3 regions of the Paenibacillus sp. FSL K6-1558 genome follow, and region 1 is predicted to be linked to each of the others. Evidence: predicted binding sites of a transcription regulator. Region 1 holds the regulator's gene; each other region holds the start of a gene.
What was found. The regulator NrdR, encoded in region 1, represses ribonucleotide reductase genes. The targets are predictions, from matches to a motif close to AACACNATATATNGTGTT.
Positions count from the first base shown of each region.

Region 2: the regulator NrdR is predicted to act here: its motif matches at 5,153-5,170, upstream of MHI38_RS13940 (anaerobic ribonucleoside triphosphate reductase).
Region 3: the regulator NrdR is predicted to act here: its motif matches at 7,052-7,069, upstream of MHI38_RS26565 (adenosylcobalamin-dependent ribonucleoside-diphosphate reductase).

Region 1 covers NZ_JBBOCV010000001.1:5,906,813-5,917,690, reverse strand. Annotated here, with positions in the region: gene MHI38_RS25795 (S-layer homology domain-containing protein) at 1-3,064, shown strand, start outside; gene MHI38_RS25790 (type 1 glutamine amidotransferase family protein) at 3,245-3,871, opposite strand; gene MHI38_RS25785 (WYL domain-containing protein) at 3,979-4,941, opposite strand; tRNA gene MHI38_RS25780 (tRNA-Ala) at 5,049-5,121, opposite strand; gene nrdR (transcriptional regulator NrdR) at 5,328-5,795, opposite strand; gene MHI38_RS25770 (alpha/beta-type small acid-soluble spore protein) at 5,911-6,132, shown strand; gene MHI38_RS25765 (lytic transglycosylase domain-containing protein) at 6,231-6,794, opposite strand; gene coaE (dephospho-CoA kinase) at 6,791-7,387, opposite strand; gene MHI38_RS25755 (manganese efflux pump) at 7,418-8,182, opposite strand; gene mutM (DNA-formamidopyrimidine glycosylase) at 8,332-9,159, opposite strand; gene polA (DNA polymerase I) at 9,220-10,878, opposite strand, start outside.
Region 2 covers NZ_JBBOCV010000001.1:3,230,668-3,241,545, reverse strand. Annotated here, with positions in the region: gene MHI38_RS13955 (glycoside hydrolase family 3 C-terminal domain-containing protein) at 1-552, shown strand, start outside; gene MHI38_RS13950 (methyl-accepting chemotaxis protein) at 829-2,577, shown strand; gene nrdG (anaerobic ribonucleoside-triphosphate reductase activating protein) at 2,595-3,104, opposite strand; gene MHI38_RS13940 (anaerobic ribonucleoside triphosphate reductase) at 3,101-5,062, opposite strand; gene MHI38_RS13935 (hybrid sensor histidine kinase/response regulator) at 5,517-7,154, shown strand; gene MHI38_RS13930 (aldo/keto reductase family protein) at 7,331-8,269, shown strand; gene MHI38_RS13925 (GGDEF domain-containing protein) at 8,399-9,523, opposite strand; gene MHI38_RS13920 (Fur family transcriptional regulator) at 9,792-10,187, shown strand; gene MHI38_RS13915 (winged helix-turn-helix transcriptional regulator) at 10,163-10,878, shown strand, end outside.
Region 3 covers NZ_JBBOCV010000001.1:6,095,760-6,106,637, reverse strand. Annotated here, with positions in the region: gene MHI38_RS26585 (acyltransferase family protein) at 1-1,683, opposite strand, end outside; gene MHI38_RS26580 (hypothetical protein) at 2,177-2,893, opposite strand; gene MHI38_RS26575 (ABC transporter ATP-binding protein) at 2,893-3,741, opposite strand; gene MHI38_RS26570 (hypothetical protein) at 3,765-3,941, opposite strand; gene MHI38_RS26565 (adenosylcobalamin-dependent ribonucleoside-diphosphate reductase) at 4,282-6,978, opposite strand; gene MHI38_RS26560 (SNF2-related protein) at 7,206-8,966, shown strand; gene MHI38_RS26555 (YqhG family protein) at 8,972-10,099, shown strand; gene MHI38_RS26550 (hypothetical protein) at 10,229-10,878, shown strand, end outside.

The DNA of each region.
Region 1 (10,878 bases):
CTCAACGGAAAACGGCGGTGACCGCTATGAAGTCGTTTCCTCTTTTGGAGTACCCGACGCGGCTTATACTAGCTCTGATTCATTTACAGACAGCCTGCAGCTTATCTCAGCCAATGAAGTGGACACTAGATTATCCATTACCGCAACTGCCGGGCCGGGCGGCTCGATCATGTCGAACCCACCCGGCGATGTGTTTAGAGTAGATCGGGGCTCTAACAAAGAAATAACGTTTACCCCCGATTCCGGTAAAGTTGTGGATACGGTAACGGTAGATGGCGAGATTGTGACTCTATCTTCTAGCTCTTATACCTTTTCGAATATTGAGGCTAACCATACCATTCATGTGACATTCAAGAACGATCCGGACGCAGGGGTACTCCCCTTTATCGTATGGAATGACAACTTTGCCAGCGGGGAGTACACAACGGCTGTCATCATTGACTTAGGCGAGGGAAAGGCGGCGTTAGGCTCCGCGCTTAATCCGGACTTGTTCGCCTTATCGGTTAGGAACACCACCCTGAATGGTGAAGCGGTTACCTTAGAAGGACCACGCAAGATCACAAGGGTATATGCTAATGATGAACCGAAGGTACGCGGCTATGTGGGGCCGGTTAGCAATTCACCAGATTATCAGGACGGACTGGCGAGCGGGCGTTACATCGTGGTTGAGTCTGAGTTTTATTCAGAAAGCGGCGGCAATACAACACTGGACGGCAGCAGTAACTCAACAAAGCAGGTTTACACCCTCAGCCCAAAGGGTGAGATCGTGCTGACAGAGGGGAATGCACTTCACAACGTGGTTTTTGAGCAAGAAAAAGTTGTAAATGCCATCCTTGATAAGTTCACAACCTTCACGGATCATTCGGTCAATCGCTCGCTCTACCTTCATAAGGATGAAGACGGTAACGTGATGAAAGGATTGCCGTTATATGTGTACACCCACGGCATGTCACGCGGCGGCACAAACGCTGCGGCGGACCAAAAAGCGGCCATGAAATCTGCCAACGGCTCCGTCGCTCTAATGAAAAAAATGGCCCAGAATCCCGAAAAATACGCCAGCCACATCCTGAATATTTCCTATAATGGCGTTTCTGTTCCCTCCACACAGAATGTTAAAAAGGTCATTGACGCCTTGATCGCTAGCGGCGAAGTAGATCCTAACCGTATTTATGCAGCAGGCTTCTCCTGGGGCGGGCAGTATACGAACAACTTAGTTAACAGCTATCCCGGCTTCTTCGCTGCTGCCGCACCGATGGCCCCGGTAAGCGGTTCACCGAACGCTAACTCCAATGAGGCACACAATAACTTGGCCTATTGGATGTTTTTAAATGCTCATAATGTTGGTGGCTACCAGACTAACCTCAATAATTACATCAATAACAATATGCCGAAAATGATTAACGCAAGGGCTTCACGCTTTGAAAGTAATGAGGTACTTACGTGGCCTTACAATCAATTTGATCAGCCTAATCTGAGACCTAATCCTGCCAACACACCTGTTCTGGCGGATTATATAGCGCATGAAGTTGAAGCGGCTGTTCTCTACAACGAGATAACGATGGGAACTTGGAGTATAGCTCCCACGGCACAATCCTCTAACTTGCCGGCCTGGAACAATGACTACACAGATGTCTTTGATTGGATGTTCGCACAAAGAAAACCGGCTGCGCCCGGTGCGCCGAGTGGACTCAAGGCGACAGTAGGTGACGGACGGGTCACCTTGAGCTGGTCTGCTCCTGCTGACAACGGTGGTAGCGCGATATTAGGCTATAAGGTATGGTATGGCAACGTACCGCCAGTCACATTGGATGCGGCGGAGACCAAATATACCTTCAATAACCTGACAAACGGCCAAAGCTACAGCTTCAAGATCATCGCGTTGAACGCGAAGGGCGATGGAGCAGAGATCAGTGTGACGGCCATGCTAACAGCGGCGACAACTCCTACCGTGCCTGGTTCTGGTGGAACTTCCGGTAATACAGGCAACATTGGTAACACAAGCAACTCCGACAGTACGGGCACCGGGACAGATAACGGAATATCAAATTCGAACTACACCCTGACTACACCGAAGGATAAACCCGCTGTCACGGACAAAAATGGAATTACCACCCTGCCCGGTGGCGGCAAGATTTCAACCAAAGGCGAGATCGAGATCACGGTACCAGAGGGTACAACGATAGACTCTAACGGTAAGGTGACTATTCCGGCGGACAAGATCGCCCAAGTGACGCTACCTAGCAGCAAAGGCACAGTGACCATTTCTGGTGGATCGACAATCGAAAACGACGGTACGGTCACTGTGGGTGGCAAAGTAGCCAACGTGAACCTGCCAAATGACAATCAATTGCATATCCATGAAGGATCAAAGATCCGGGGCGACGGTACGATATTGATTGGACCGGACGGAGCAAAAGTCGACTTAAACAGCGGCTTGTCGCTAAACATCCGTGAGGCTACGGTGCTTGCATTCAATGATGCCACCTCATTGGGCTTCCTCATACGATCGGGCAATCCTTTTAGGGATACCACCATGGATGACTGGTTCTACAGTAACGTAAATTCCGCTTACACATACAACCTTTTCAACGGCACGACTTCTACATCATTCTCACCTAGCACCGGAATGACACGTGCAATGTTCGTGCAGGTACTAGCCAATCTGGAGAACGTAAAACAAACCGACTATAGGAGTTCCCGCTATAGCGACGTGACGGACGGACAATGGTACACGGCGGCAGTCGAGTGGGCGGCAGAAAAAGGCATAGTCAACGGTTTAAACGCCAATCTGTTTGACCCTAATTCTCAGATGACTCGCGAGCAGATGTTAGTAATCCTTTACAACTACATGCAGTACAAGGGCTATCAAATACCTGAAAGCCAGTCTAAGTCCTTCACGGACGAGAGTGAGATCAGCTCATGGGCATTGGAGGCCGTTAAGGTGATGCGGAGCAACGGTATTGTATTAGGCAATTCGGACAATCTCTTTGCTCCTAAAGCCACTGCTACCCGCTCCGAAGCAGCTACTCTCTTTGTAAGGTTCATCGAACACTCGCATAATTGAAAGCGTGTACAGGATGATACGCTCCTTCTGGCTAAGCAACATACCTAAAGTCCTCCATTGTAGAGGACCATTTTAGAAAACGTCTTTTCTTTCACTTCCGATAAGAAGACAGACTTACGGAGCAATCCATCAAAAAACGCCATCACATTGAAGTGATGGCGTTTCTCTTGAACGGAGCGGTCATTGGATTGAATTCATTAACGCGTAGAAATACTGAGGTTCATGCGTTTTATTAAGACGATACCATGCGTCTAATGTTTCTGGAGAAAATACATCTAGCGCTCCTAAAACATGAACAGAAAATTCAAGTGGAGCTACTCCGGAAGCGGTGATCAGTTTTCCATCCGTAACAGCAACGTCCAATTTGTAATATTCTTCGCCTGTGTAAGACGGACAAATCATTTTAAGATACGCCAGATCATTGCTTGTATGCGAGCGGGAATCTAACATGCCTGCTTGAGCAAGTCCTATGGAAGCTCCGCAAATCGCTCCAACTACGATCCCTTCCTGTAAACACATCTCGGCAAATTTTAATATGGGCCTGTGAATATCCTCTGTCCATGTGTTTCCCCCAGGTAAAATCAATGCATCTACGCTTGTAATGTTGCACTCATCCACTGTAATATCAGGTGTTATTTTCAACCCACCCATTGTAATTACCGGAGTCTTTTCGAGCCCAACAGTAACGATTTGTACTGGAGCCAGTCCCTTTCTAAAGTATCTTCCTGAGTTCAGCTCAGCAGTTAAATAACCTATCTCCCAATCGGACATGCTGTCAAAAACATAAAGATATACTGTGTTTTTCATTTTGAATTTCTCCCCTTTTCTTATCTATCAAGGACTACAATCCATCGATAATCACTGACTATCTCATTATAAAACAGCTTCACTGACATCCGCTGTCAGTGAAGCTATTATTGTTGATAATATTCCATTAACTCTGCTGCAATAGCAACAAGCCTGTCTTTCACACTCTGGGGTTCGATGATTCGAATGGATACACCATAGGATAGAAGAAAATAAGGGACAGAATTATGAATGGATTTTTCCTCAAATAAAAAGATGGCTTGATTAGATGTTCGCTCTTGCAGATGATGGCCTAAAAACCAATGCATGCTTAGTTCGTCTAACGCTTCCGGCCTGCCTTCGATCCTTAAAGAAATTAACCCTTCCTTCCCCACAAGATCAGGTAACAGGTTTTTCATAAAAAAGTCACGGCTAGAAAAAGCTTCAGGACGCTTAAAGATTAGTTGAGTACGCTTGATCATTAAAATCCGATCTACCCGGAAACTTCGTATTTCATTTCTTCGGTGGCAAAATGCAATTGTATACCATTTATTGTTCCAGTAAACGATACCATACGGATCTATCATCCTGTTCTTTGGCTTCTCTTCATGGTTTGTACGGTAATCTATCTCTACAGTGATTTCCTTTTCAACAGCATGCTCCAATTCCGCTAATACGAGCTGACTCGAAGGGCTGGCCATGCGGTTTATCACTTCAAATCCAGATAATTGTTGGTTTAGTGCGCTCTCCTGTTGCTCATTCGAATACATTTTCAACTTGGCTGTCGCATTCTCTAATGTCTCACTCAAGGGGTATCCAGCTTCTTTTGCAAAAACAGCAGCATGAAGAAGTGTCTTTTTTTCTTCCATATCAAATAATAGAGGCGCTCTGATAAAATGATTCAGCAGACTATATCCACCATGATGGCCTGCGTCGGATATGATCGGCACCCCACTAGAACATAGTGCATCAATATACCGATAAACGGTTCTTATATTGACTTCTAGCTTTTCGGATATTTGTTTTGCAGTCAACTTCTCTCCCGAGTTCAACATCCATAGGATGGCTAACATATTATCTTTTTTGGGCATAAAACACCCCTCCCCCATATCATCATAATAGGAATTCCACATACGTCAATTGATTTTCACAAAAACAAAAGAACGGCATCTCTGCCGTTCTTTTTGTCAAACTCTTATGGAGCCTAGGGGGATCGAACCCCTGACCTCATCGCTGCCAGCGATGCGCTCTCCCAGCTGAGCTAAGGCCCCAGGATATAAAATTATATCTTGTCCAGCACTGCTGAAAACTCATTTTTACAGGCGACTTCTATATCATATAAAATCCCTTCTGGACTGTCAACAATCTTTTCTATCGCCGAAATCTTATGGAGAAGAACATTCATGTTACGGGCACACACGGCATGGCATATACCAGATGCAGCTCCGGATTGCTCTTCTCCTTTTCCCCCACTACATTAGTCCTCCAGATCTTCTTTGGACAACAGTGATTTCAGTTCTTTCATGAACATGTTAATGTCTTTGAACTGGCGGTACACCGAAGCAAATCGCACATACGCTACTTCATCGACCGGAAACAGCTGCTCCATTAAAAGCTCACCAATTTGGCGGCTCTCCACTTCAGCCTCGGCTGTGTTACGCAGTGACTTCTCCACTTCGGATACCATCATCTCCAGCGTTTCTACAGAGACCGGACGCTTCTCACACGCACGGATCAAACCACGGAGAATTTTGTCACGGCTGAACTCTTCCCGGCTGCCGTCCTTCTTAATGACAATCAACGGTGTTTCTTCGATCATTTCAAAGGTTGTAAATCTTCTCGCACACTGCTCGCATTCGCGGCGGCGGCGGATGGATTTCGATTCATTCGCTGGTCTGGAGTCCAACACTTTGGTACCTAAATAACCACAATAAGGACATTTCAACTTAGATCACTTCCCACTTTTACTTTTTACCACATATTCCCTGAGCATATCTTGTAATGAAAATCGCATTCGCGACACATAATACTTTTACCAACCCGCGAGGAGGTGAACAGCAATGGCACAAAGCAACGGTAACTCCAACAACTTGGTTGTAACTAAAGCTTCCGCAGCCCTGGAGCAAATGAAATATGAAGTAGCTCAAGAACTCGGAATCAGCATCCCACAAGATGGGTACCAAGGTAACATGACTTCTTACGAGAACGGTTCGATCGGTGGATACATCACGAAGCGTCTGGTAACAATTGCAGAACAGCAATTGGCAGGTCAATACCAATAATCATCTGCATCGTAATACGTTACACAGAGGAGCATGGGGCGGCCGGTACACTACCGGTCTGCTCCGTGCTTCTCCTTATCTTTTTCCGAGCAATCGCTTTAGAACGTATCGTAGATCTTCACATACTGATTATAATAGTAAATAACCCGTTGTACATAGTGGCGTGTCTCGCCAAAAGGAATATCCTTCACCGTTTCAAGCGTGCCATCCCATACACCATTTTTCAACCAGCTGCTGACCTTCCCCGGTCCTGCATTATAAGCGGCAATCATCACAATTTCGTTGCCACCGAACTGGTCTGACAGATTACGCAGATACCATGTCCCCAGTTGAATATTTCGCCCGGGTTCATGTTTCAATTCCTCCAGCGAAGTATCCGGAATTTTGGCTTGTTCCAGAATCCAGTTCGCCGTATCCGGCATGAGCTGCATCAGTCCGATCGCACCACGTTTGGATTCTTTACTGGTCTTGAAATTGGTCTCCACCCTGATAATCGAAGCGATCAGAAACGGATCAACCTCATAACTTTGGGATTGCGCCCGAATCTCTTCCTTATATTCAATCGGATAAAACCAGGCCATCCAGTTCGTATTTAGAAATAATACAAGTACAAAGGAAACAAACATGATCAGCAGTACACGTTTTTTACGCAATATTTTCATAATAAACCCTTATGCGTTAAAAATAATTCAAGCTGCTTCTCCGTCTGAGCCCATGATCCGCTGTTATCAATAACGATATCTGCCCGCTCTTTTTTGCGTTCAATATCCATCTGAGCCGCAATGCGTGCTTCGGCGTCAGCCTGGGTCATCTGATCCCGGTTCATCAGTCGCTCCAGTTGTACTGCTCTAGGTACATATACGACCATAACTTCCGAAAAACCTTCCTCAAGGCCCGACTCGTACAGCAAAGGAATATCCGACACCACCAGCTTGTCCGGATGTTTCAATTCGTATGCAGCCGCTCTCTCACGCATTTCCTTCCGGATCGCCGGATGAGTGATGGCCTCAAGCGCTTTACGTTCCTCAGGGTGCTGAAAAACAATACTCCCTAACTTTTTCCGATTCAGTGTTCCGTCCTCATTCAAGATAGCTTGTCCAAACCGCTGAACAGCGGCAGCCAAAACGGGATGCCCAGGCAACATAACTTCCCGGGCAATAACATCTGCATCGATGAGCAGCGCTCCCTTACTGGCCAGATAGGCGGAAACACTGCTTTTGCCTGTTGCGATTCCGCCCGTTAAGCCTATATTCATCGTCTCACCTCATAACAGCTTTATTACTCCTCAAAACAACTTGAATATTCCCATAATCATTAACAGCAGGGCCGGCAGAACTGAGAGTTTCTGCATCCAGCGCTGTGCTGCAAACCGTAATCCTACCTTCATGCCAAGTGACAGAAATGCCCCACTAAACAAAGCAATCACCAGTGCTGTCCACAGCGTAGGAAATCCAAGCAATGCCGCACCCAGACCTGCACCAAAGGCATCCAGTGACAGCGCAATTCCGAGCCACATCGCTTCCTGTGCGGAGATACTGCCTGAGTTATCCATGTCCGCCTTGGACGGGCTGCGCAAAATTTGAATAACCACACCCAGCTTGCGCAATTCAAGTGTAAATACCATGCGCTCCACCGAACCATCCGTTGGCGAAGGTTGCACTTCCAGAACCATTAATTGATTCTTGCTTCTGGATGAAAGCCCCGATTCCGTTGTTCCATTTTCTTGAAGCAATCTCTCCTGCACCAATTCACTCTCTGCTTCCTCACGTTCTTTGCCCCGCCGCCTGATCAGTTGCAAAAGCGACCACGCACCAATCACAATGAGAATGACAGCCCCCACAATTGAAGCTACTTCTGGGGACACAACATGAGATAAGAGCACACCAACCTGCATAGATAACGCGATTACCAATCCCGAACAAAGCGAAATAATAGCAATGGATAAGAGCGGAATCTTGGTCCTCCGAAGTCCATATGTAATTCCAACTCCAAAACCATCTAAACTCACTGCAAAAGCAAGCGCCAGTAATGAAATAAAATGATGCAGCACCCCGGATTCCTCCCCTGTGCGGTACGTGCCAACTGATGATGTCAGTATGGGTATATGCCCGCTTATTTCTGCCATATCAGTATATGGAGGGAGGAATCCAAGGGTGCTATGATTTCATCATTTCATTGATTCAGTTCTGGTTCGGGAGATCAAAGTCGTTGACAATTCGGGCAAAAGTGCGTCCCACGTCCGCCAACGACACTTTTTTCAATCAATGTGCCGCAGGTATGGCAAGGCTCGGCTTTACGGCCATAAATTTTCAGCTGATGCTGGAACATGCCCATCTCGCCTTGCCCATTAACATATGACTTGATTGAGGAACCTCCTGCATTCACGGCATCCTGTAGCGTAGCCACAATGGCTTCATGCAAAACCTTCAGCTGTGCTTCGGTCAGCGTCTTCGCAATCGTCTCGGGATGTATACCTGCACGGAAGAGAGCCTCGTCCACATAAATATTCCCGATGCCAACCACATATGCCTGATTGAGCAATACAGCTTTAATTTTGGTCGTACGTTTCCCCACTGCAGCGCGGAACGCGTCCACGGTAAAAGCCTCATCCAGTGGTTCCAGTCCAAGCTTCATGAGCGGTTTCGAAACCATCTCTTCACCTGCGCTGAACAGATGCATCGTCCCAAACTGACGAACATCCTTGTATCGCAATTCCGTGCCATCATTGAAGTGGAAGATGACATGAGTGTGTTTCTCCACCTCTTCGTGCTGATGATACACACCATAACGTCCCTCCATCCGCAGATGGGAGACCAGCACAAGCCCGTCCAGCAAAATCCGTAAAAACTTGCCCCGGCGCTCTACACCAATCACGGTATGTCCTGCCAGTTCCAATGCAAATGCTTCTATATCGTCAGGCCGCTGAATAATCCGCGGCAAATTAACGGTAACATGATCAATCGTTTTACCTACAATAAGTTGATTCAACGTTCTTCTGACTGTTTCGACTTCCGGTAGTTCCGGCATGATGTTCTCACCTCCCTTATATTATAACGGAAGATGACGCTCAGCGGGACCCTTTCTTATCTATTTTGCTTCATACCAGTTCTCACCAAAGCTAACCTCAGCTTTGAGCGGCACCGACAGCGGAAGCGCCTTTTCCATCACCGAAGGCACAAGCTCCTTCATCAGCTCCAGTTCATCCGCTGGCACTTCAAAAACGAGCTCATCGTGTACCTGAAGTAACATACGACTCTGTAGCTTACGTTCGCGCAGCGCCTCGTCCATCTGTACCATCGCCAGCTTAATGATATCAGCCGCAGTACCTTGGATCGGTGTGTTCATCGCGGTACGTTCCGCGAAGGAGCGTAGATTGAAATTACTCGCGTTGATTTCGGGCAGATAACGGCGGCGTTCCAGCATCGTTTTCACATAACCGTCCCGGCGTGCATCCTTCACAATATCATCCATATACCGGCGCACACCCTGGAATATTTCAAAATACTGATCGATGAACTGTGCCGCTTCTTTCCGCGTAATGTTCAAGTTTTGCGATAGACCATAATCACTGATTCCGTATACGATTCCGAAGTTAACCGCCTTCGCAGAACGACGCATGTCACTGTCCACATCCTCCGGCTTCACGCCGAATACATCGGAGGCGGTCTTCGTATGGATATCCATATCATGTACAAAAGCTTCCTTCAGACGCTCATCATCTGAAATATGTGCCAGCACACGCAGTTCAATCTGAGAGTAGTCGGCTGCGAGAATAGACCAACCCGGCTCGGACGGTACAAAGACTTTTCGAATTTTGCGTCCTTCTTCCATACGAATCGGAATGTTCTGCAAGTTCGGGAACTGGCTACTCAGTCGTCCTGTTGCTGCAATGGTTTGACGATAGAACGTATGCACCTTGCCATCCCGGTCCGATATCTCTTTCAGCAAACCTTCCACATAAGTGGATTGCAACTTGGCAAGCTGGCGATATTGCAAAATATGCTGCACCACGTCGTTATAAGGAGCCAGCTTTTCCAGCACTTCAGCGTCGGTGGAGTAGCCTGTTTTTGTTTTCTTCACGACAGGCAGGCCCAGCTTGTCAAACAAAATTTCGCCGAGTTGTCTAGGTGAGTTCAGATTAAACTCCGTACCGGACAACTTGTAGATTTCGGCCATCAGCTTGCCGATCTGTCCTTCAAATTCACGGCCAAGGGCTTGTAAGTCTTCTGTATTCGCCTTGATGCCCTGCTTTTCCATGTCGGCAAGAATACGGGATAACGGCATTTCGAGCTCATGGAACAGCGAATTCATCTCATCGCTCTCCATTGCCTGTTCCTGAAGGGGGATAATCGCGGCCAGCGCAGCGGCTTTCCGGCATAAGAAATCACCCAGAACTTCCGCCTCTGGTACTCTGTATTTAGCCCCTTTCCCCAGAACGCTATCGTCTTCAACCAGTGAAGGCAGCCCATACTTGGACGTCAGCCCGCTGATTGTCTGATTCGACTCGGTCGGGTCAAGCAAATAAGCAGCAAGCTGCACATCAAATGATGCACCTGCGAATTCAATGCCATGTGCATGCAAAGCCAAATCCACACGATGCAGATCATATCCACGCTTCGGCTGGTCGGCACTTGCAAGCCATTCCCGAACAGGAGTTGCCGCATCAGACTTTAGTAATTCCGGAGATATGAACGTATATTTCTCCCCGGCACCTACGGCAAGACCAACAAGCTTCGCCTGATGCGG
Region 2 (10,878 bases), 2.7 Mb from region 1:
GAAGCTGGAGCGACAGCGACTGTTCATTTTGATCTGCCTGTTCAGGAATTGGCCATCTGGGATGTTACTCGTGATCGTTATGTGGTCGAGGATGGCATCTATTCGATTATGGCAGCCAAATCTTCCTCCGATGTGCAGTTGGTCGCAGATCTAAAAATAGATGGAGAGATCATACCTGCACGTGACTTGAGCGTGACTACACGTGCCGAGAATTATGATGCTTATCGGGGTGTGGAACTGGATGAGTGCAAAGAGGGTGGTACAGCAGTTCGTGTCATAGGAGAACAAGGGTGGATTGCCTTTAGGGATGCTGACCTTGGCAACGGGGCCACCACATTTGAAGCTCGCCTATCTGCAGAACAGCAAGGGGGTCTGCTGGAAGTGAGATTGGGTACCCCGGACGGTGCCCTTGCAGGACGTGTAGAGCTGGCACAAAGCGGTGCCCAGCAGTGGTCTACGGTAGAGGTTGAACTGACAGGCGCATCAGGAGTGCAGGATATCTATCTAATATTACCTGCGGGCGTCCGTGTTCGTCATTTTGAGGTGCGTTAACATATAGAAAATGTAAACGATAGAGAGCGGAATAGAAGAGATCGCTGACCATCTTTTTCCTATTCTCTATTATGCGAGGTCAACCTGTTTTTAACGGTTGGCCTTTTTTATTTTTACATGATCCCCATTCAAAAAAAGCAATTATATCACGATATATATTATATAGTGTCATATCATTTGCTGAAGGCAAAGGTGGAGAAAGGAGTCGGATCCGAACTCATTCTTTATCAGGACGGATATGTAAGCTAGAAAAGTAAAGGAAAAGGGGAATCTGCAATGTTACGCTACTTCCGCAATCGAAGTTTGGTTTTCACCAGTTCTGTCCTGATTGCCATCATTTTGTTTGTAATGATCATCCTGATGAGTGTGTTGAATTTCAAACAAAGTCAGCAGGCTTACTACGAAGAAATTAATCAGGTAGGTAAGGCGCTGTCCAATCAGCTTCAGCTCAACCATAAGTGGGTAGAACAGGCGAATCAGCAACTGGGGGCTTCACCTAAGCCAACATCTCCCGAACTCACGTCATTGAAAGAACAACTCGATGCAATGACCGGTGTTGCCTCTATTGCAAATGCTTATATATTCAAATCGGATATTATCGAACGGGATGGGAAACAGATCTTAACGGGGGTGCAAGTCAATCAGGCACTCTATGATCTGGAGATGGTCCCCGGTGTCGAATACGAAATTCCAGAAGTAGTTCAAGATACATATGATCATGTATTCCAGAACGGAACCGCTTTTACAGAATCATACACGGATACTGCAGGGACGTGGGTGACCTATCTAAGCACGATCAAAGATGATACGGGTAAGACGATTGCTATTTTTGGTCTGGATTTGGACGCAGCCCAAGTGAAGCAGGATCAGATGTGGATGTTTTTGTATAGTCTGGGGAGTGGATTTGTCATTGCGGTCATTATGATTATAGTTATGGTCATTCTGGCTCGAATTGTACTTCGACCATTACAGAAACTCGCAGACGTATCGAAGCAGGCAGCAGGCGGCAATCTGACAGTCAGTCTGGATGTACGCAATAACAATGAGATCGGCCAAACGGCCAACGCATTTAATCATATGCTGGGGGGGCTACAGCAACTGATTACAGGCATTCAGTCCACTTCTGCGAGTGTGACCCGCTCAGCTGCGGATCTGCAGATGAGTTCGGAACGTACCACTGAAGCTTCACAAGAGATTACCGAATCGATGTTGCAGGTGTCCTCCGGGGCAGAACAGCAACGACAATCCACGAATGAATGCCAGGAGTCCATCGGCGAGATGGTCATTGGCATCAAACGAATTGCTGACTCGTCTCAGGTGGTTGCTGAACTGGCTTCGGATACAACCGATCTCGCTAGCCGAGGTGAGGCAGATATTACAACGATGGTCGATCAGATGCAGAAGATTGAACTTAACATGTCAGGCACGGTTGTAGTTCTCCATGATCTTCAACAATTGAACAGCAGCATCGGTGGAATCATGTCCATGATTCGGGATATTGCGGATCAGACTAGCCTGCTTGCGCTGAATGCTTCCATTGAGGCAGCTAGAGCAGGTGAAACGGGAAGAGGCTTTGCTGTGGTTGCACAGGAGATTCAGAAGCTTTCGAATCGCTCCAAAGAGTCTTCTGATCAGATCGACCAGATTCTTCAAGGTATCCTTAATCATACGGAGAAGGCCGTAACTTCCATTGAAGAGTCAGTGGATGTCGCTAAACGAGGAGCAGAGACATCCGTAGTAACGGCAGAAACATTCCGCCAGATTGTCGAATCTATTCAGAAGGTATCGGGACAAGTCTACGAAGTATCCGCCGCCTCTGAGCAAATGTCAGCCAGCAGTGATCAGATTGCTGCTTCTTTGGAGCAATTGGGTGTTGTGGCTTCGGATTCATCCGGTAACGCGAACAAGGCTCGTGCTTCTTCGGAAGAACAACTGGCGCTGATGGAAGAAGTATCAAGTCTTTCTCACGAGCTGAGAAGTTTGGCTTACGAACTGAATCAGGTCATCCAAAGGTTTCAGGTGTAAAAGGAGAAAAAACATCGTTACACTGCACCAAGATGCAATGTAACGATGTTTCCAGATGCTTGCGTTGCGCGCACGTCAATCAAGCGCTGATTACGACTTCCACGGAAGGGCAGAGATACATCACGCTCTGCTGCAAGGTAACGCCCGTCGATAATCACGTCACATAGCTGTGCAAGCTCTGCTCTTTCCGGGTCGGCGATGAGTTCCTCATACTCGAATCCGGTGTAGGCCCATACCGTCAGATCTGGCCTTGCATCCCGAAACTGACGTACCCAACGAGTACATGCTGCTGCTGAGAAAAAGGGGTCACCCCCGCATAACGTCACGCCATCCAGTAACGGATGGTTCGTGACCTCATGCAAAATCTGTTGCTGCCGCTCTTCTGTAAAGGGTTCACCTGCGCGAAAACTCCACGAATCCGGGCTGAAGCAGCCCGGACATGCATGGCGGCATCCGCTGATAAACAGCACAGCACGAAGGCCGGTTCCTTCATTGACCGATTCGGGAATGTAACCAAACAAATTCACCGGTGTTTCACCCGATCCCGTACTTCGGCCTGCTTCGCAGCATTGAAGCGTACCTTGTAATCTCCTGTCAGATAACCGGTTACACGGCGCAAGCGCTGGAAGTGAACCTCATTTTCGTGAACTTCACATCCCGGACAGGTATCACCGATGACCCCCTCATACCCGCATTCAGGGCAACGATCAATCGGATGATTGATTGAGAAGTAACCGATATCCTGTGCCAGCGCGTACTGTACGATGCGCATAAAGGCTGATGTATTTGCCCGCACATTGCCGTCAAGTTCAACATAAGAGATGGCTCCGGCATTGCACAGAGCGTGGAATGGAGCTTCCAGTTCAATCTTACGGTAGGCAGGAAGGTTATGATAGACCGGAATATGGAACGAGTTCGTATAGTATTCACGTTCATTCACACCGGAGATCGGGCCGTAACAGGCTCGGTCTATTTTGGTGAATTTGCCGGATAAACCTTCAGCAGGTGTAGCAAAGAGCGTAACGTTCAGGTTATGCAGCTCACTCATCCGATCACAGAACTCTCTCATCGTACGGATGACATTCAGCGCCTCGCGATGCACATGCATATCTTGTCCGTGATGGCGTCCATACATAGCAGTCATACATTCGGCGAGTCCGATAAATCCAAGAGACAACGTGCCGTGTTTCAACAGATCGGCAACCGGCTCATCCGGTTCCAATTTCTCTCCGCCTTCCCATACCCCTTCACGCATCATGAAGTCCGATGATTTGGCAGGCTGTTTTTTCTGAATGGCATACCGATGAAGTAAACCCTCCACGGCATTGTGCATGATTTTATCCAAGGCCACATAGAATCCTTCCCGATCCGCAACAGCCCGATTGTTTTGGCAGATGCCAAACCGAATCCCGAGTTTCACCAGATTGACCGTATTGAAAGACAGGTTTCCTTTACCACTTTGCCGATTTCGTCCAAACCGATCCGCAAGGGTGCGTGTGCGGCAGCCCATCGTTGCAATGATCGTGTCCGGGTCTTCCGGATGATAGAAAGGTAAATTAAACGTTGCATCCACATTGACAAAGTTAGGGTACATGCGCCGTGAAGAACAGGTTACCGCGAGGCGGAACAAGTCATAGTTCGGGTCGCCCTGAGCTTGGTTAACCCCTTGCTTACACTGGAAAATATGCTGTGGAAATACAGGCGTTTCCCCATGTCCGAGGCCACGAATCGTTGCTTCGAGCAGGGAGCGGGACACCAGACGACCCTCCGCTGATGTACACATACCATAGTTTAGCGATGTAAAAGGAATCTGTCCGCCCGCTCGGCTACTCATCGTATTGAGGTTATGTATAAGAGATTCGGCGGCTTGTCCTGTCTCCAGTTCTGTTTCCTCACTTGCAAAAGCAAATGCCCGCGGGCACTGTTGCTTCGCTTCAGCACTGTTCAGATGAAGCTTCTCGTCCGTCAGCAAGGCTTGTTCATCAAAAAGCCGTTGACCTTTGCGGAAATGCTTGATGAAAGAGCGTTGTACGTAAGGCGCCAGATCCCAGTCGATTTTGTTGGCGGATACGCCGCCGTACTGACTGTTTTGCTGTGACTGGAAGATGATCGCGACCAGAGCCATCGCAGACATGATGGTCTGTGGTGTGCGAACCGATCCGTTCCCTGTATTGAAGCCAGAAGCAAGCAATCGATCGAATGGAATAAAAATGCAGTTCGTTGTTCCAAGGGCATACTGATCCAGATCGTGCACATACAGATCGCCATTCTCCACCGCATCTGCAAGCACCTCTGGCAATACATGGCGCATGGCATGCCATTTGGCTGTCTCCGATCCAAGCCTGCTCATCTTGCCGCTGAAGGAATCTCCATTCAGATTTGCATTCTCCCTCAGCGTATCAGCGTCTTCTGCGCCAATAATACGTCTTCCCAGGTCAGATAACAGATCGGTTGCCGGTGGTGCGGCATGCTCAAGCATAGTCATGTAACGTGCCTCCTAAATGATTTTTGAATAGATTATAATTTGATTAATATACGAGTTATATACTACATGTAGATTTGTATTATCCATTTATAAACTATATGTGGTTTTTTGGGTGTGATTATGATCACACCCCTTGTGAGGTGGAAGAGCACCTTCCGGGATTTAGCGCGGGTTTGAGGTTCCCAAATTTCAAACAGAGGCGTATAATTTCTACTTACCCTGCAAGTATAAACTTACAAGTCAGATATCGTGGATCGAAGTATTTTTTCAGATCTGTTCGGTGAGAAAAGAGGTTACAGGCACCAGTATGATTCTCTAGTACTTCTGTGGTGTTAAACATATAAGTATAGTTTGTGACAATCGTTCGGATTCCCCGGCAGACCCTGCATGTGAATCAACATTCTGATCGGTGAACTTAATATAGCAGCCAAGACAAACAAAGAGGGGTTGGATCATGGGGACGGTAGAAGGCGTTAACCAAGGCTTCTATGAAAATATTGAAGAAGCAGCGGCCCATATTGTGGACGTATTAAGTGGCATATTAAGAGTGAATACCATCTTCGTAGCCACGAATGACGGAGTGACTAATGTCATTCTGGAAGCCTTCAACCGCAAGGAAGAATTAATAGTCAAAGGGACTGCGCTTCCTTTTATGGAATCTTACTGTAGTCTGGTCTTAAGAGACAATAACAGTGTCGTTACCATTTCGGATACCACCGAACATTCTGTAACACGATCAATGAATGTCACGGGTGGATTGGGTAATCGATTTTTCGTGGGAGTACCTATTGTACGTAGAACAGGTGAAGCTTTCGGAACGATATGCATAATGGATGATCCAGGGTATAACATCAGTGAAACCGATATGAAGACGCTGAAAGCTATGGCTGTTTTTCTAGGATACGTTGTTGACCTGGAGAGTGCGCTGCACGTTCAGGAGCAGAGACTCAGCCATTCAGAACAATTGCAAGAGAAATTACAGGCAGAGAAGGAACGTGCCGAATCCGAGGCCATGACCAAGACACAAATGCTCAAACTGATGAGTCATGAGATCCGTAATCCGCTGAACGGCATTTTGGGATTGACAGATCTGATGCGGACACCCGACATGTCGGAGGAACAAGCTGAGTATGTGAACATGATTGAAACGAGCGGTAATATTCTGCTTTCACTGCTCAACAATATGATGAATTTTAATATCAATGAGGCAGGGAAAACGGTTATTCATGATGATCCCTTTGATTTGGTCAGCACCATTGAGAACACTGTCTATCTCTATGCCGGAACAGCTGCGAGCAAAAAGATAGAACTGGGGTTAAACCTGAATCTGAACGTATCGCAGGTTTTCATTGGTGATGAGATCAAGATTGGCCAGATGTTGGGCCATGTGATGCAATACGCCATGGATTCCACTCGGGAAGGTGCTGTACTGGTAACAGCAGAGATGAGGGGAGATGAAGTAGAGGATACAAGCCTGCTTTTGCTACGGGTTAGATACACAGGACAAATGTTATCCGACAACCGTTTGCGAGTTTCGACTGCCAAACCGGAAGCGATCAGTACGGAAAAACTGATTGGTAGCAATCTGGGACTGGCAGTCAGCCAGAATCTGGCCATTCTGATGCATGGTCGTATCCAGGTGAACAGCCTGCAAGGTGACGAAACCGAGTTCCGGATTTCATTGCCATTACGCAGATATTGGGATTTGCCGCAAATCACAAGTGTGCAGCAACGTTTGAAAGCTAAAAAAGTGCTACTCGCCAAAGATCCTGATATTTTGCAGGGCGTATCCTCCCTGATGCGGAATTGGGAGATGGATGTGCGCATGACTTCGGGTTCAGCCTCTGCATATGAATGGATCAAGGAAGGTTATAAGCCGGATGTGGCTGTTGTAGATCTGGGCTTGCGTGAGGGCATTACAGTCGATTTCGTCATTGCGCTGAAACAGCAGATTGAAGGCCTGCCTGTCATTGTGCTCGTTCCATATGGGATGCATATGAATATTCAGCAGACGGAGGTTTTTGATGCCGTGCTGACAAAGCCAGTTAGACAGACTGAGCTTTTAAATGCACTGAGTATTATTTTGCCATAAAAAGAGAAGATGAATTTCTCTACCAAGGTTACAGAAGGCACATCACTCGCGGTGTGCTTTTTTTGCTGTTTTTCCTGAGTTTCTACTTATATGTTTTTCCATTTGTTCAGGTTGGGTTACAATAGGATATGGAACTTAACTTCATCATTTCTACATTCTGAGGAGGACATGTATTCATGGATTATCGCAGGTTAGGTGGAAGCGGACTGAAAGTAAGCGAAATCAGCTTAGGTAGCTGGTTGACGTACGGAGGATATGTGGAACGTGAAAATGCGGTGAAATCAATTGAAACGGCATTTGATGAAGGGATCAACTTTTTCGATACAGCCAACGCCTATGAGCGGGGAGCCGCAGAAGTATTGCTGGGTCAAACATTGAAAGCGTATTCACGAAGCTCTTATGTTCTCGCAACCAAGGTGTTTAACAAAATGGGTGATGGCCCTAACGATCACGGCTTGTCCCGCAAACATATTATGGAGCAGTGCGAGGCCAGCTTGAGACGCCTTGGCACCGATTATGTCGATATCTACTATTGCCATCGTTATCATCAGGAGACACCGATAGAGGAGACCCTTCGTGCACTGGACGATCTGGTGCGTCATGGTAAAGTGCTGTATGTAGGTGTGAGCCAGTGGACAGCGGCTCAGATGGAAGCTGCGCTCGGTACAGCAGATCGCCTGTTGCTGGATCATATTGTCGTGAATCAACCGGTATATAATATGTTTGATCGGTATATAGAGAGCGAGATCATTCCTTTGGGTGAACGTAAAGGTATCGGACAGGTTGTTTATTCACCACTTGCACAAGGTTTGCTGACAGGGAAATATACATCTGTCTCCGATATCCCGGAGAATAGCCGGGCAGCCAAGCTTGGCTGGGACGAAGGGAAAATTAACGCAGATCGCATCGGCAAAGTACGTCAATTAGTTGAAGTTGCAGACAAGCTGAACCTCAAGGTGGGACAACTGGCACTGGCCTGGATTTTGCGGCAAAATAATGTTTCCAGCGCTCTGGTCGGAGCGAGCCGTCCGGAACAGGTTAAGGAAAATGCTGCAGCTTCTGGAGTTAAGCTGGATGCTGCTGTTATTGCAGAGATTGAAAAAATTCTGGCCTGACTCCAACTGGTTTTCTATAGAAACTGAAGAACATTATTGGTTTAATGAATGCGAAAGGGATGTCCCGCTTGCCTTGGTTGAGGCAGGTGAGACATCCCTTTCGTTTCGTCGTTAAGACTAATCATCTTCTCAAAATGAATCATTATCTACAACCGTGATATTGCGGGGCGGCAGTGAGCATACCCTGTTGCGTCCCGTATTTTTAGCTTCATATAGCGCACGGTCAGCTTGATCAAACAGGTCGTTGTCATCGTGGTCATCACAGTGATCAGGATAAACGGCTACACCAATGGAGATCGTGAGCTTTACGGTCTGCCCGTCTGGCAGGATGAAAAGAGATCGGGCCACAGCTTTCCGCACGGATTCTGCAATAGCCATAGATTGATGATATCCACAATCGAGCAATAGAATTGCAAATTCTTCTCCACCGTTACGGGATACAAGATCCGTGGAACGCGCATGTTCTACAAGCGATTGTCCAAGTTGCTTCAATACGGAATCTCCGGCAGAGTGACCAAACGTATCGTTTACCTTTTTGAATCGATCAATATCAATAACCAGCAAGGAAAGCTTCTGATGATACTGCCTAGCATGCTGAAGCTCAGACTGGAGAGACTGCTCGAATTGCCGCCGATTGCTCAGATCCGTCAGATGGTCTGTAGAGGCTCGTCGTTCCAGCAGAAATAACATCTCGTTAGATCTATTAATAAATTCAGCGATGAAATATATGAAAAGGCCACCAGCAAAGGCTATGGTCATCTGTATGGGATATACTTTCATCAATGTATTCATGCTGGGCGTGTTCATTAGCAGTACGATAAATATCATGGTCATGCCTAAGAGATTCATAGTAATAATCTTGGTTAATCTGGACCACGAAGCGTAGGCAAAATACACACCAGCCAGCCCGAGTAGGATCATAATAAATGCTGCATCAATGGCTGCTGAGGTGACACCAAACATAACGATACGAAGGATCGCAATGATGATTCCGGTGATGACAGAAGCGAGCCCACCCAGATATACGGCTGCAGTTACGACAGCCAAATGCCGCAGATCCACAATGGTAGTGTCATTAATATGGAAAGAATAATTCATAAGCACTGTACCGTATAGACCGAATAAAAAGCCACCGACCAGCTGCACGCGAAGCGAGGGAAAAGGCAAACGAATGCTGTAGTATTTGGCGATGATTCCTGACAGGTACAGAAAGGAAATGATCACACAGAGATTGACAAAAAACGTGCTTAACAACCAGCATCCCCCCCTTTTACGCACATCCCTCTATTTTATCTGAAAATCAGTGTGGGGGCGAACCATATAATCCCAAATGTTTGAAGGGTTTGGTTTTAATGCGCTATAAAATTCTAAAACGTAGCCGTACGGGACAATATTGACTTCCATATGCATTAAGATTTATACTTAATCTAAATCAAAATTCTTTTGATATGTAAAAGCTAAAGCGAACAAATATGTTCGAGAGGTATATACATTTGAAAAATAGAAAAAAGGGGACTTGGTTGTGAAAACGTTAAATCTGACAATACAACGGCAAGCCGTGTATGATGTCGTACGTAAATCAGAAGACCATCCAACGGCTGCGGATGTAATGAATCGCTTGGTGGAACAGGGGTACAATCTGGCTTATGGCACTGTATACAATTCTCTTCGCTATTTAACAGACAAAGAGTTGATCAGGGAGCTTAAACTTGGCGAAACAGCAAGCCGATATGACGCCCGGATGGATGATCACCAGCATATTATGTGTGAAGTATGCGGTAAAGTGGACGAGGTGATGACAGAAGTTCCTCCACAATGGATGAAGCAGGTAGCGGCAGAGACCGGTTATTCAATAGATCATGCACATGTGGTATTTGGAGGTGTCTGCGGGGAATGCAAAACCAAACGGGTCAAGTAAAAGTGAAATGGTCAGGCCGCCGTTTGCCACTTCGGGTCAAACCTGCGCTGGCAGATTCAGGAACGGCACCTCTCGTGGACAACTGCCCGATTACCAGACGTGTCATTCTGATCAGCCCGATGCCGGGTCAGGTGCATGAGCTGGTGAAGGCTCTGACAGATAGTTGCTTTGACGTACTTGTGTTCCATCGTTGGGAACCGGATCTCCATGAACGCCTTGTTTTTGATCTACTGATCTATGACCTCTCGGTTGCCGGAACGATTGATGCATTTACGGGAATCCACAGCCGGTTGAACCGCGAGGCGGAACAAACGACACCATGTCTCTACCTGGTGGGGGAGAAGATGATTGGCAGTGCAAGCGGACCGATGCTTCAGGAGGAGTTGCTTGTATGGCCTGCACGTCCGCAGGAGGCACTTTACCGTGTACAGCGCATGATTGGAAGTAGTCCTGTAATGCCTAAGCGAGCTTTTTTACCTGAAGAGGGACAGCGAATCGGATTCAAAGACTTGGTGCTGGATCGGGAGCGCATGAGCGTGCAACGTGATCAGGATCGCATTCACTTGACCAAAACGGAGTATGATCTGCTACTCAAGCTGATTGATGCCAAAGGTGCAGTCATCTCGCGTGAAGAGATGCTTAGTGATATTTGGGAGACTGATTTTACAGGTGGAAGCAATGTGGTGGATGT
Region 3 (10,878 bases), 190 kb from region 1:
CTTGGCATCCAGAATAACGGAATCTCCGATAATTGTATATTGGACTTTTCCATTCTTAGTGACAGGTGTCACAGGTTTATCCGTTGCCCCTGAATCCGTTGCATCGGTTGTGCCTTCATCTGGTTTCGAACCCGATGGGTCGGTTTCTTTGTTTCCTGAATCAGACGAATTGGAAGCAGGATTATTGTCAGGATTAGATGGTGAGTTGCCCTGATCCCGGCTATCGCTGGATGAATCGTCCGGCTTGGCCGATTTAGACCCATCTGTAGATGCAGTTCCAGGCTTGTGACTCCCATTCGTTTTCCCGTCTGACGTCGACTCCGTACCTGACTGAACAGATGGATTCTTTTCCCCGGAATCCGAAGGTTTTGTTGTAACGGGTACAACGTCCTGACCCTTTTCTTCAGCAGACTTTTCGCCATTGAACACCGTAGACAGGGACACCGAATGTGAATCTGAATTGGCTGCTACTGGCAGTACCGTCTGCGATATGGCATAACATAGTAACAGGAACGTCATCAGCAGGCCTGTTCGTTTCCACCATACCTGACGGGGAACGAAAGAGGTACGCCCTCTTCCCCACAGTTTTGACAAGGAATCCCGAAAACCGTTATAACGAATCGGGTTTTCAATATATTTTAGCGACATCGATGCAAGTACAACCGTTGCAACGACTTGTAGCAACATACGTACAGGATGTGCACCCCCTGTATTTACAACAGGACTGGTCAGAACAATAATCGGATAATGCCACAGATATATTCCATACGAACGTTCACCAATCCAGCGCAATGGCTTTGCCCCAATAATCCTTGCCAGCAAAGACGAAGGATGGGCAAGTACTGCCACCAGCAGGGTTGCGGCAATCGCTTGTATCACCATGCCCCCCTGATACAGGAACGAGTCGTATTCGCTCGTATTCAGCATCATATAGATTAGCACCGCTAGGGCAGCAATTCCTGATCCGTCCAATACGAGCCGATTCATCGCAGGCAATGTGCCAGACAGCTTCCGGCTTGGCCAGACTACAGCTAACGCTGCCCCGGCAAGCAAGGCAAATGCACGGGTATCTGTTCCATAATATACACGGCTCGGGTCCAAATCCGGGTTGTACATGATGGCCATGGCGCCAGCTGAAAGTTCAGCTGCAACGACAATGGAGACGACCAGCCATCCCTTTCTTTTGAACAAAACGATCGCTGCAATTAACAGAAGCGGCCAAAGCAGATAAAACTGCTCCTCAACAGCCAGTGACCAGAAATGTCCAAAAGGTGATGGCGGACCGAAACTTTCAAAATACGAAACATGGTGAAAGATATACCACCAATTACTTATGTACGTAACACCGGATAAGATATCCCCTTTGAGTGAAGCAAGCCGGGACGAGTCTGTACATAACAGCCAGAGCATCACAACCGCTGTCATGGTTAGCATGCCAGGCAACAAGCGCCTAAACCGCCTTAACCAGAAATCTCCAAGCGCAATGCGCCCATGTTCCCGCCACTGGGATAACAAAATATCGGTAATCAGATAGCCTGACAGAACAAAAAATATACCTACACCGAGCAGCCCGCCCGGAATGAAATCCAAATTTAAATGATAAGCAATCACGCCAAGTACCGCGATGGCTCGTAAGCCATCCAGTCCGTTCATATGCCTCTTTTTTTTCACTGATTGTGACATGCTCGCCCCTCCTTGTTACTGCGAGTCCACATCCATCGAGATCGGGGCATCCTGTTACACTGGCTCATTCTAGTTGTTATTAACATACGTATTGCACCTTCCATCTTTCATTTACAACATAAAGAAGACGAACTGCCTATAGATTTAGTTGTATTGATTGTGAATCTAACTTATATTTTCTCGTGATTTCACGATTACGTTTAGCATTATACGCCTGAAAACAACTTCATAATTGACAAGAATAGTTACAAACCCGTTTAACCGATGTAACCTTTTCTGCCAGCATAATCAGCTGTAAAATCATACTCTATATTTAATGTTTAATATAGTGCTTTTCATCGACTGGACATAATTACCTGAACTTATTCAATAGAAAAAGGCCGCCGACTTGCTCAGCAGCCACTATCCATTATAAACCTAACTCAGAGCGGATTGAAAGTTTTGCTTATAATTGCTTCTTCCTTCCTAGGACTCTAGAGGTGGAACGAGAATATCATTGCATTGAATCCAGCTTGCGTCTGTGAATCATTAAAACAAATAATCCTGCTGTAATCGCACCATATACGAGCGGTATAATTATTACCATTAGCTTCTTAAATAGACTTTGTGCATCATAATTAATTAACACATCTATAGTACTACTTAGAGGAGGCAACAGATAAATCATTGGTGTAAATCCGTCTGGCAACACCTGTTCTATACCTTTCACAGAAAGTGTAATAACAATGAGCACACTCAGCATTAAAAAAGACATGACTCGGGAACGAACAAACTTAGAACTAAACCAGCAGGCTAAAGCAATTCCCAGCCAAGATGAAACCAAATGATAAATCAGGGCCATGCCTAGCTCTTCAACACTCGGAGTTCGATCAAACTTTTGAAAAATGGCTGGGAACGAAACGGCATACAGAGCGAGTGGAATCGTAAAAAGCCAGCAATATAACAATTTCGCAACATAAAGTTTTACCAAACCGCCACTATGCAATACCGTAACCGATTCCTGATTTGTCGTTTCCATATCAATCAACGTATAACAAATAACAACAGAAATAATAAAAATAAATGTTGTTGAAAATGCATAACTAGCCATTACTGGATTCGGAACGACACTGTATACGAAAATAATCCCCATAAAAAATACAAAAGTAGCCGGACCATAGCGATAAGAACGCATGAAACAGGTATGTAAATATGACAGTAATGAAATCATTAGCCTAGCTCCTTTCTCGTTAGACTAACAATCTCTCCACCTTTATTTATAAATTCGGGTAAAAAACTACGATAATCTTTATACATAAAAGTCATGACCATATAACCATTTTCACTTCTTTTATATGTAATATCGGGGAAAAATTCAAGAAGATGATCAACAACGCTTAAATCTATGCTGCCTTCCAGCTCAAAATATACAACCTTCTGCTCAGAAGACGTATGTATACTCTCCTTACTCAGTCTTCCTTGATGAATCCAGTATGTGTTGCTTTCCAATTGACTTGCTAATAACGGATCGTGCACGGCTGCCAAAATCGATGTCCCTTCTTCCTTAATTTTGTTCAGAGAATGAAGCAAATGCCCCGTTGACTCTTCATCCAATCCTGAGAAAGGCTCATCTAATACCAGAAGGTCTGGCGGCTTAATCATAGCTTGCATTACATTTGTTTTCTGCAACATTCCTTTTGAGAAATGACTCATCTTCAACTGATCACTCTGTTCAAGACGAAACAAATCATGCAACTCCTTGATACGTTCTTTCAACTCTTTCTTAGTCATACCTGATATTCTGCCCATGTGTGTCAGATACTCCGTCGAAGTCATCCTTAGTTTCGATAATCGATCCGGGGTATATCCAATCACCAGATTCCTATGCTCAAGTAACCTTTGACCCGACGTTAATGGAATTAATCCACTCACCATTCGGAGCATCGTACTTTTCCCGGAACCGTTGTTTCCTCTTATAATAATGCAATTTCCTTGGCTAATCACAAGCGATACATCTGTTAAAATTTCTCGGCCGCCGTATTTCTTAGAAGCTTCTTTTAATGTTAATAACGCCTTCATTGTCACCTTTCCACCACCCTTTACTAACGATCCCGTTTTCTTTCTAATGTGATCCATGAATAGTAGAGCATCCAAAATAGAGGTGGAAATAGAGCTACTGCAATATATCGATGGTGATATGGGAGCGTAAAAATGGTACCTACTGAGATCGGCACGATCAGAGCAAACAAAAACAAGTACTTTTTCCAATGTTTATTCATGATAGATGCTACCTCCTTCCTTCGTCCAGAACCTGACATGAACATTCATTTAAACGGAATATGTGCCTCTTTTAACTGGATTTGTAAGAACACCGTCCTTATTTTAACATATTTAAGATTAAAGGGATGTCTAATGAATAAATAATTCAGATGAAACTAGATTCAATGTACACCGTTGACTAAAGAGACCTATCGACGTCTAGGCAGTTCGATTGAAGTCTAGCAACACAAAAAACGAAGTGCTGGTATGTCAGCACTTCGTCTGTACACTTTTTAGGTTGAACATCCTTGTTCAGGCTCATTAGAGCAACAATTCACTCCAGATTTGTTCTGGAATAGCTTAATTACACTTGCTGTATCCGCAGTTACTGCATGTTTTGCAGCCCTCCACATTGATCAAGGACGCCGAGCCGCATGAAGGACATAAGTCGATAGATTGTATAGGAGTCTTTTGCCCCTCACCTCCAGCATCGTCCAGTTGTGAGGTCGGTGTCTGCGTGTTCAGCAGAACTTCCTTTGTATTGTTGCTGCTGTTCATACGCTTAGCACTGATCGGATTCTTCACTCCAATATCCTCATTTATCTGAACATGGCTTTCCAACGCTTTCGCGACGGCATCCGCAATGGATTCCACACGATTAGCTCCAAAACCAATGGCCCCTGAACCTCCGATGCCTTTCAGATGTTTGATAAGCAACTCCACCTTATGACCATGATCGCCATATCGCAAGAATAGAGAGCACACCCGGCCCAGTGCCTCCGCCATCGCAAACACGTCGGAGCCTGCCTTGCCTACGTTGAGGAAAATCTCACCCGGTGTTCCGTCCAGATCATTAATCGTAATGTAAGCCATGCCAAACGGCGTATGCATCTTATACGTTGCTCCGCGCAATACTTGTGGACGACGTTTATATTGTTTATCCACCACACCCGTAGTCTGTTCTCCCAAGTCTGGCAAACTGGACTCTCGCTCTGCATACACCGGATTTGCTACCGAAACGGACTCAGCTACCAGACTGTTGAATTCCTCTTTATCCGCATTCTGCCCCTCAATAGCTGAGGTGTCTTCTTTCTTCGAAGTAGAAAGTACTTGAACATCTCTACTGCCGTCCCGATAGATCGTTACCCCTTTACAACCTAGATCAAAAGCTAGCTCATACAGCTCTGCCGTATCCTGCACCGTAAAATCAGCCGGACAGTTTGCCGTTTTTGAGATCGAACTGTCCACCCACTTCTGAATGGCAGCTTGCACGCGAATATGATTTTCGGCCGAAAGATCCATCGCCGTCACATAATAATCCGGTAGGGACTCACCAGGATGTTGCTCCAGCCACTCCTCAGCAATCGGCACAAACTGTTCATCATACCCAAGACGGCTCTGGCGAAAATACTTAAAAGCAAAATACGGCTCAATGCCAGTCGATGTGCCCACCATCGTTCCGGTACTTCCCGTAGGCGCCTGAGTAATCAGCGTCACGTTACGAATTCCTTTTTGACGGATCGCCTCTCCAACCTCTGGGTACGTCGCGATCATCTGTTTCATAAATCCACTTTGTAAGTAAGGTTCTGCCTCAAACGCCGGGAACGCCCCCTTCTCCGCGGCAATCTCCGCTGAAGCGAGATAGACTTCCTTTGCCATAAATCCATACAGTTTATTGAGAAAATCTAGCGATTCAAGACTGCCATAACGGATACGCAGTTTGATCATCAGCTCCGCAAGTCCCATGGTTCCTAGCCCCACCCGGCGTTCACGTTGCTGATTTAATCGATTTTCTTCAAAATGATACGGCGTCGCGTCAATCACATTGTCCAGAAATCTTGCCGAAATGCGCGTCGTTTCCGCCAGCTCTTCCCATGCCACATCGTGGTTTGTTTCATCATAGAATTTGGACAAATTGATTGCTGACAAATTACATACGCCCCAGCCTGGAAGGCCCTGTTCCCCACAAGGATTAGTACAGATGATCGGATTAAAATACCAGCTGTTCGACATCTGATTGTAATACTCCATAAATACAACACCGGGTTCGGCTGATTTCCAGGCGGATTCAATAATCGTATACCATATTTCACGTGCCTTCACTGTCCGGTATGGAATAACGTTATGGCCTGCCTCTTTCCATTTGGTCAGATCCCCATCCCACTGCGAATCATAGTCCGGGTCACTCGTATCGGGAAAAACAAGCTCCCAATCACCGTCCTGCTTCACAGCCTCCATGAACGCATTGCTTACGCAGACCGACAGATTGGCATTGGTCACTTGCCCCATCGTTTGTTTAACCGTAATAAAATCCAGCACGTCCGGGTGCCAATCGTTCATCATCAGCATCAGCGCACCCCTGCGGCTACCGCCTTGTTCGATAAGCCCCGTCGTATAACTGAACAAACCGCCCCAGGATACCGATCCGCTGGACGAGCCGTTCACACCTTTCACCACAGCCCGCCGCGGACGAAGGGATGACAGATTGATACCCACGCCACCGCCGCGAGCCATAATTTCAGTCATTTCGGTCAACGTCTTCATGATGCCGCCCCGGCTGTCTTGCGGAGAAGGAATGACATAACAGTTAAACAGCGTCAACTCATCACTGGCCCCTGCACCAGCAGCAATACGTCCACCAGGAACCAGTTTCCAGTCATCCAGCACCAAGCGAAACTTCTTCTCCCAAACAGCCTGTTGTTCAGGTGTCGATTCAACAGCTGCCATCGCTCGGGCAAGACGATCCCACATCTCTTCCGGTGTTTTCTCTATCGTAAGTGTCAACTTTTCCACATCGGTCTCAATGATCGTATCGCTACGTGTCCGCACTTTAACTAGTTGTGCCTGCCGTTCAACAATCTCACCGACTTCCTTCACCGGAAACTTGGGATCATCTTTCGTTAATACAAGTACTACATCTCCGACTTTTGCATGATTTGAATCGGCGTCCTTCCATGCGTACCGATCGAGAAATATTTTCTCGCTGAGCCCTTCCAGCTTATGTTTGTTCTCATGATGCTTCACTTGTTGGTTCGTTCCTGTATTGTTGGATGCCATCTCTGCAATCAACCTCCCCGAATAAACCGTTCATTTTAAATTCAATGCTGTCTTTGAGAATAATTTATGCCTAGATACTACATGTAGTGATTTATAACCATTATATTACACTATATGTTGATTTTCTATGTGATCTATATCATAGATCCTCTGAAACGGGTTATGAACTTGCCTTCCTTCGTCCATACTATTACCTACGAATAACACAAGAACGGAGAGGAAGCATCATGAACCGGAAACATCCGCATCATATGAATCAACCTGTAGCTGACTTACCTGTTCCTCTTGAGTTTGATCGAAGCTGGCTGGAACAGCTTGAATCTCGTTTGGACAAGGGCGGCCCATGGGGGGATTACCGACTCTTTCAACTCGGTATTCAGGCGGAAGAAACGAATCTCATTCCGAACTTTGACGAAATTCAATGTCTGAAACATTTGCAAGATCTGACCCCACTTCCTCACCAAATGGATACGGCACGCAAAGTATTATTCGAAATGTCAGGCCGAGCCATTCTCGCCGACGAAGTAGGTCTGGGCAAAACGATTGAAGCCGGCCTGATTTTGAAAGAATATATGGTTCGTGGTCTTGTATCTAAAGTGTTAATTCTTGTCCCCGCTTCTCTGGTATTGCAATGGGTACGTGAACTCAATTCCAAATTTGGCATCCCGGCAGTTGCACAGAAAAAGGCTTATTCCTGGCAAAATGACGTTGTTGTTGCTTCTATGGACACTGCCAAGAGAGACCCGCACAAAGATATGTTACTAGGTATGGACTATGACATGATCATCATTGATGAAGCACATAAACTCAAAAATAAAAAAACAACCAATTATCAATTCATGCTGCAATTACGCAAAAAATACTGCCTGCTACTCACTGCTACGCCTGTGCAGAACGACATGAGCGAGCTTTTCAATCTCATTAACCTGCTGAAGCCCGGTCAGCTTGGTCGTCAAGGCGATTTTGCCGCCAACTTTGTCGTCGATAAACGTGTGCCCAAAAATCAGGAGCAGCTCAAAGATGAGCTGTCCAAAGTCATGATCCGTAACAGGCGTGGCGAAGGCCCCGTGCAATTTACAAAACGCAACGTCTCTAACGTGGATCTGCAACTTTCGCCTGAAGAGCAAGCACTCTATGACGGGGTAACCTCGTTTGTCAAAGATCAATACCAGGAAGCAGGCGGCAACCTTAGCAGCATGCTTTCGCTCGTTACGTTGCAACGGGAAGTCTGTAGCAGTCGGGACGCTGTGTTTGTAACACTCGTCAATCTGTCCAAAAAGCTACCGCTGGATTCTCCACTGCGGGATAAAATCTGGGAACTGGTGGCTCATATCAAGGCGATTAAAGAAAATACAAAAGCCGAAAAAACGATGGAACTGATTCGAGATATGAATGAAAAAGTCATTATTTTCACGGAATACCGAGCGACGCAGGAATATCTGCTGAATTATTTTCGTAACAACGGACTAACGGCTGTTCCCTATCGGGGCGGGATGAATCGAGGCAAAAAGGACTGGATGATGGATCTTTTCCGTGGCCGTGTTCAGGCGATGATTGCAACGGAAGCTGGTGGTGAAGGCATCAACCTGCAATTCTGTCACCATATGATTAACTTTGATCTACCGTGGAACCCGATGCGGGTAGAACAGCGGATTGGCCGGGTTCATCGGCTCGGTCAGCAGAATGACGTTAACATTTTCAACCTGTCTACGAAAGGTACGATTGAGGAACATATCCTGCATCTGTTGCATGAGAAAATTAATATGTTCGAGATGGTCATCGGTGGACTGGATGTCATTCTCGAACGGCTCGAGAAAAAGGAATCGATCGAAAAGAGTCTGTACAAAATTATGCTGGAATCGCAGAACGAAGAGGATATTCGCCGTAAAATGAACTCGCTCGGACAGTCGCTGAACACAATTCAGCGCGAAGTTGCTGACGAGGTGCCTTTAATCACCAAACTTGATCTTCACAAAGGGGGTAACTGATATCCATGACAATGTCACCGCATGAGATCCAAGCTTACGTCCTAACCTATCTGGAAGCTTTGGATTGCCAGATCATGGAGCGGTCACCTGCTCATGTGACGGTTAAATTATCACCTGAAGCAGACAAGGCATTAACGAACCGTCCGTATTACTGGGGATTTGTGGAGCGTGTAGGGGTGGAGCCTGAGACCATGTCATTTACTTTTGTTTTTGACCCGGAAGCTTATCAGCAGATCACTGAGGCGGCGGAAGCCAAGGCCAAAGCGTCTCAGCCTGTTCAAACGCCACCTGAAGCGAAGCCTGATGCTCCGAAAGAAACGATACTCGGACGTTATTTTGGCATCACGCCTTCCATGCCGCAGCTTGGTCCCGGACGCATTCTGCGAGAAGATGTCGTGTATGGTAGCCGCAGATTACAGCAGATATTTGCTGCAGCACGCGAAGGTGGCGCCTTCGTAAACCTGTTTGAACAAGCCGCCAAACGCCAGATCAGGGCCACATCTCCGGCTGTGTATGAACCTTGGCTAGGGGTTTGTTTTAAAGTCGAGTTTGCTTGTGACCTGAAACGGGAGGAATTACACTTCCTTGGCATTTCACTAAGATCGGGTGAAATCATCGAAAAGTTCGGAAGCAAGCTGAGCCGGCGTGATCTCAGTCCAAGACTGGCTGAAAATATGCATGCTCAGTCACCGAAAATTTCGCTCGCTGATGCAGGGGCTGCTCTCGAATCACATCTCACCGCTCACTTAAGCAGGCTCGATTATAGCTGGGCGGAAAAAGCGAAAGAACGCCTGCAACTCGAACTCGATGTGGTGGACGCCTACTATGAAGCCGTACTGCGAGAAGACATGCCTGAGACTGAGGTTACTGAAGATGAAACGGTTCGTCCTGTTATTAATCGGGTTCGCGGCATATTAGAACCGGTCCCAGCTGACGTGGAAATGGCCGCCGAATCTACCATACAACAGACGCAAGATGATGTAGACCCTGACCAAGAAAAAGCAAAACAGGCGGTCATAGATCGTGAAGCGATGAAACTGCAGTACGAGAACAGACGAACCGAGATGATCTGGCAATATGAGCCGAAGGTGAAGGTCACTGCCATAAGTAGCGGCATGTTTCACTTAAGATAAGACGAAGACACTACTTTTCCTGCAAATGCTGGCAAAAGTAGTGTTTATTCATAACCATTGAACCGACAGGTTGCATCACCCTTTGCATCCCCTATACTTTACAATGAAGTCAGGAAGAAGGTGTTTACGATGAAAAAACGGCCCCGGTCAAAACGACGAAATATCAGGCATTGCCTATCGGTCTTCTTGAGCATGATCATCTGCTTTGCTCTTCTCTCCATCTGGCCGACGGCTCATGCAGCGGCACCAACTAACAGGTTTGCACCCGCTTCTGTAGAGCAATTCGCGCAACTGCAAGTGAACGCACTCGGTACCTCCAATCCAGATTGGCTTGTAGCGAAACTTGAATATTATCCATTAGGTCCAGGTAACCATGGCTGGTTTGTGCATGCCAGGATTCAGGACAAGCCCGTTGGATATATGATTATTTCCACAACTCCGCAAGGGCAGCTCCTTCTCAGTGAGTATGGTCAGGGAGAACAATCCCTGTATAATAACGAACTACTAGGACAGGCTCTGGAACGACAGGGTTTGGATGTAAAAACATTACAAACCTCAGGCGGAAAGCTTACACTTCTATATGCTCCTCCTCTTTTGGCTTATTGGAAAGTGGAACGTGTAAATCATCCCGCGATGTACATCGATGCATCCAATGGAGACTTGTTGCCAGTTGATCAGTTAGAACGTGTAGAGACTGGCTCTGGAACGAAATTTTTCGAGTTAAAGGAGTTGCAACAACAGATACCCATACTTGATACAACAAGATTGCAGACGAGTCC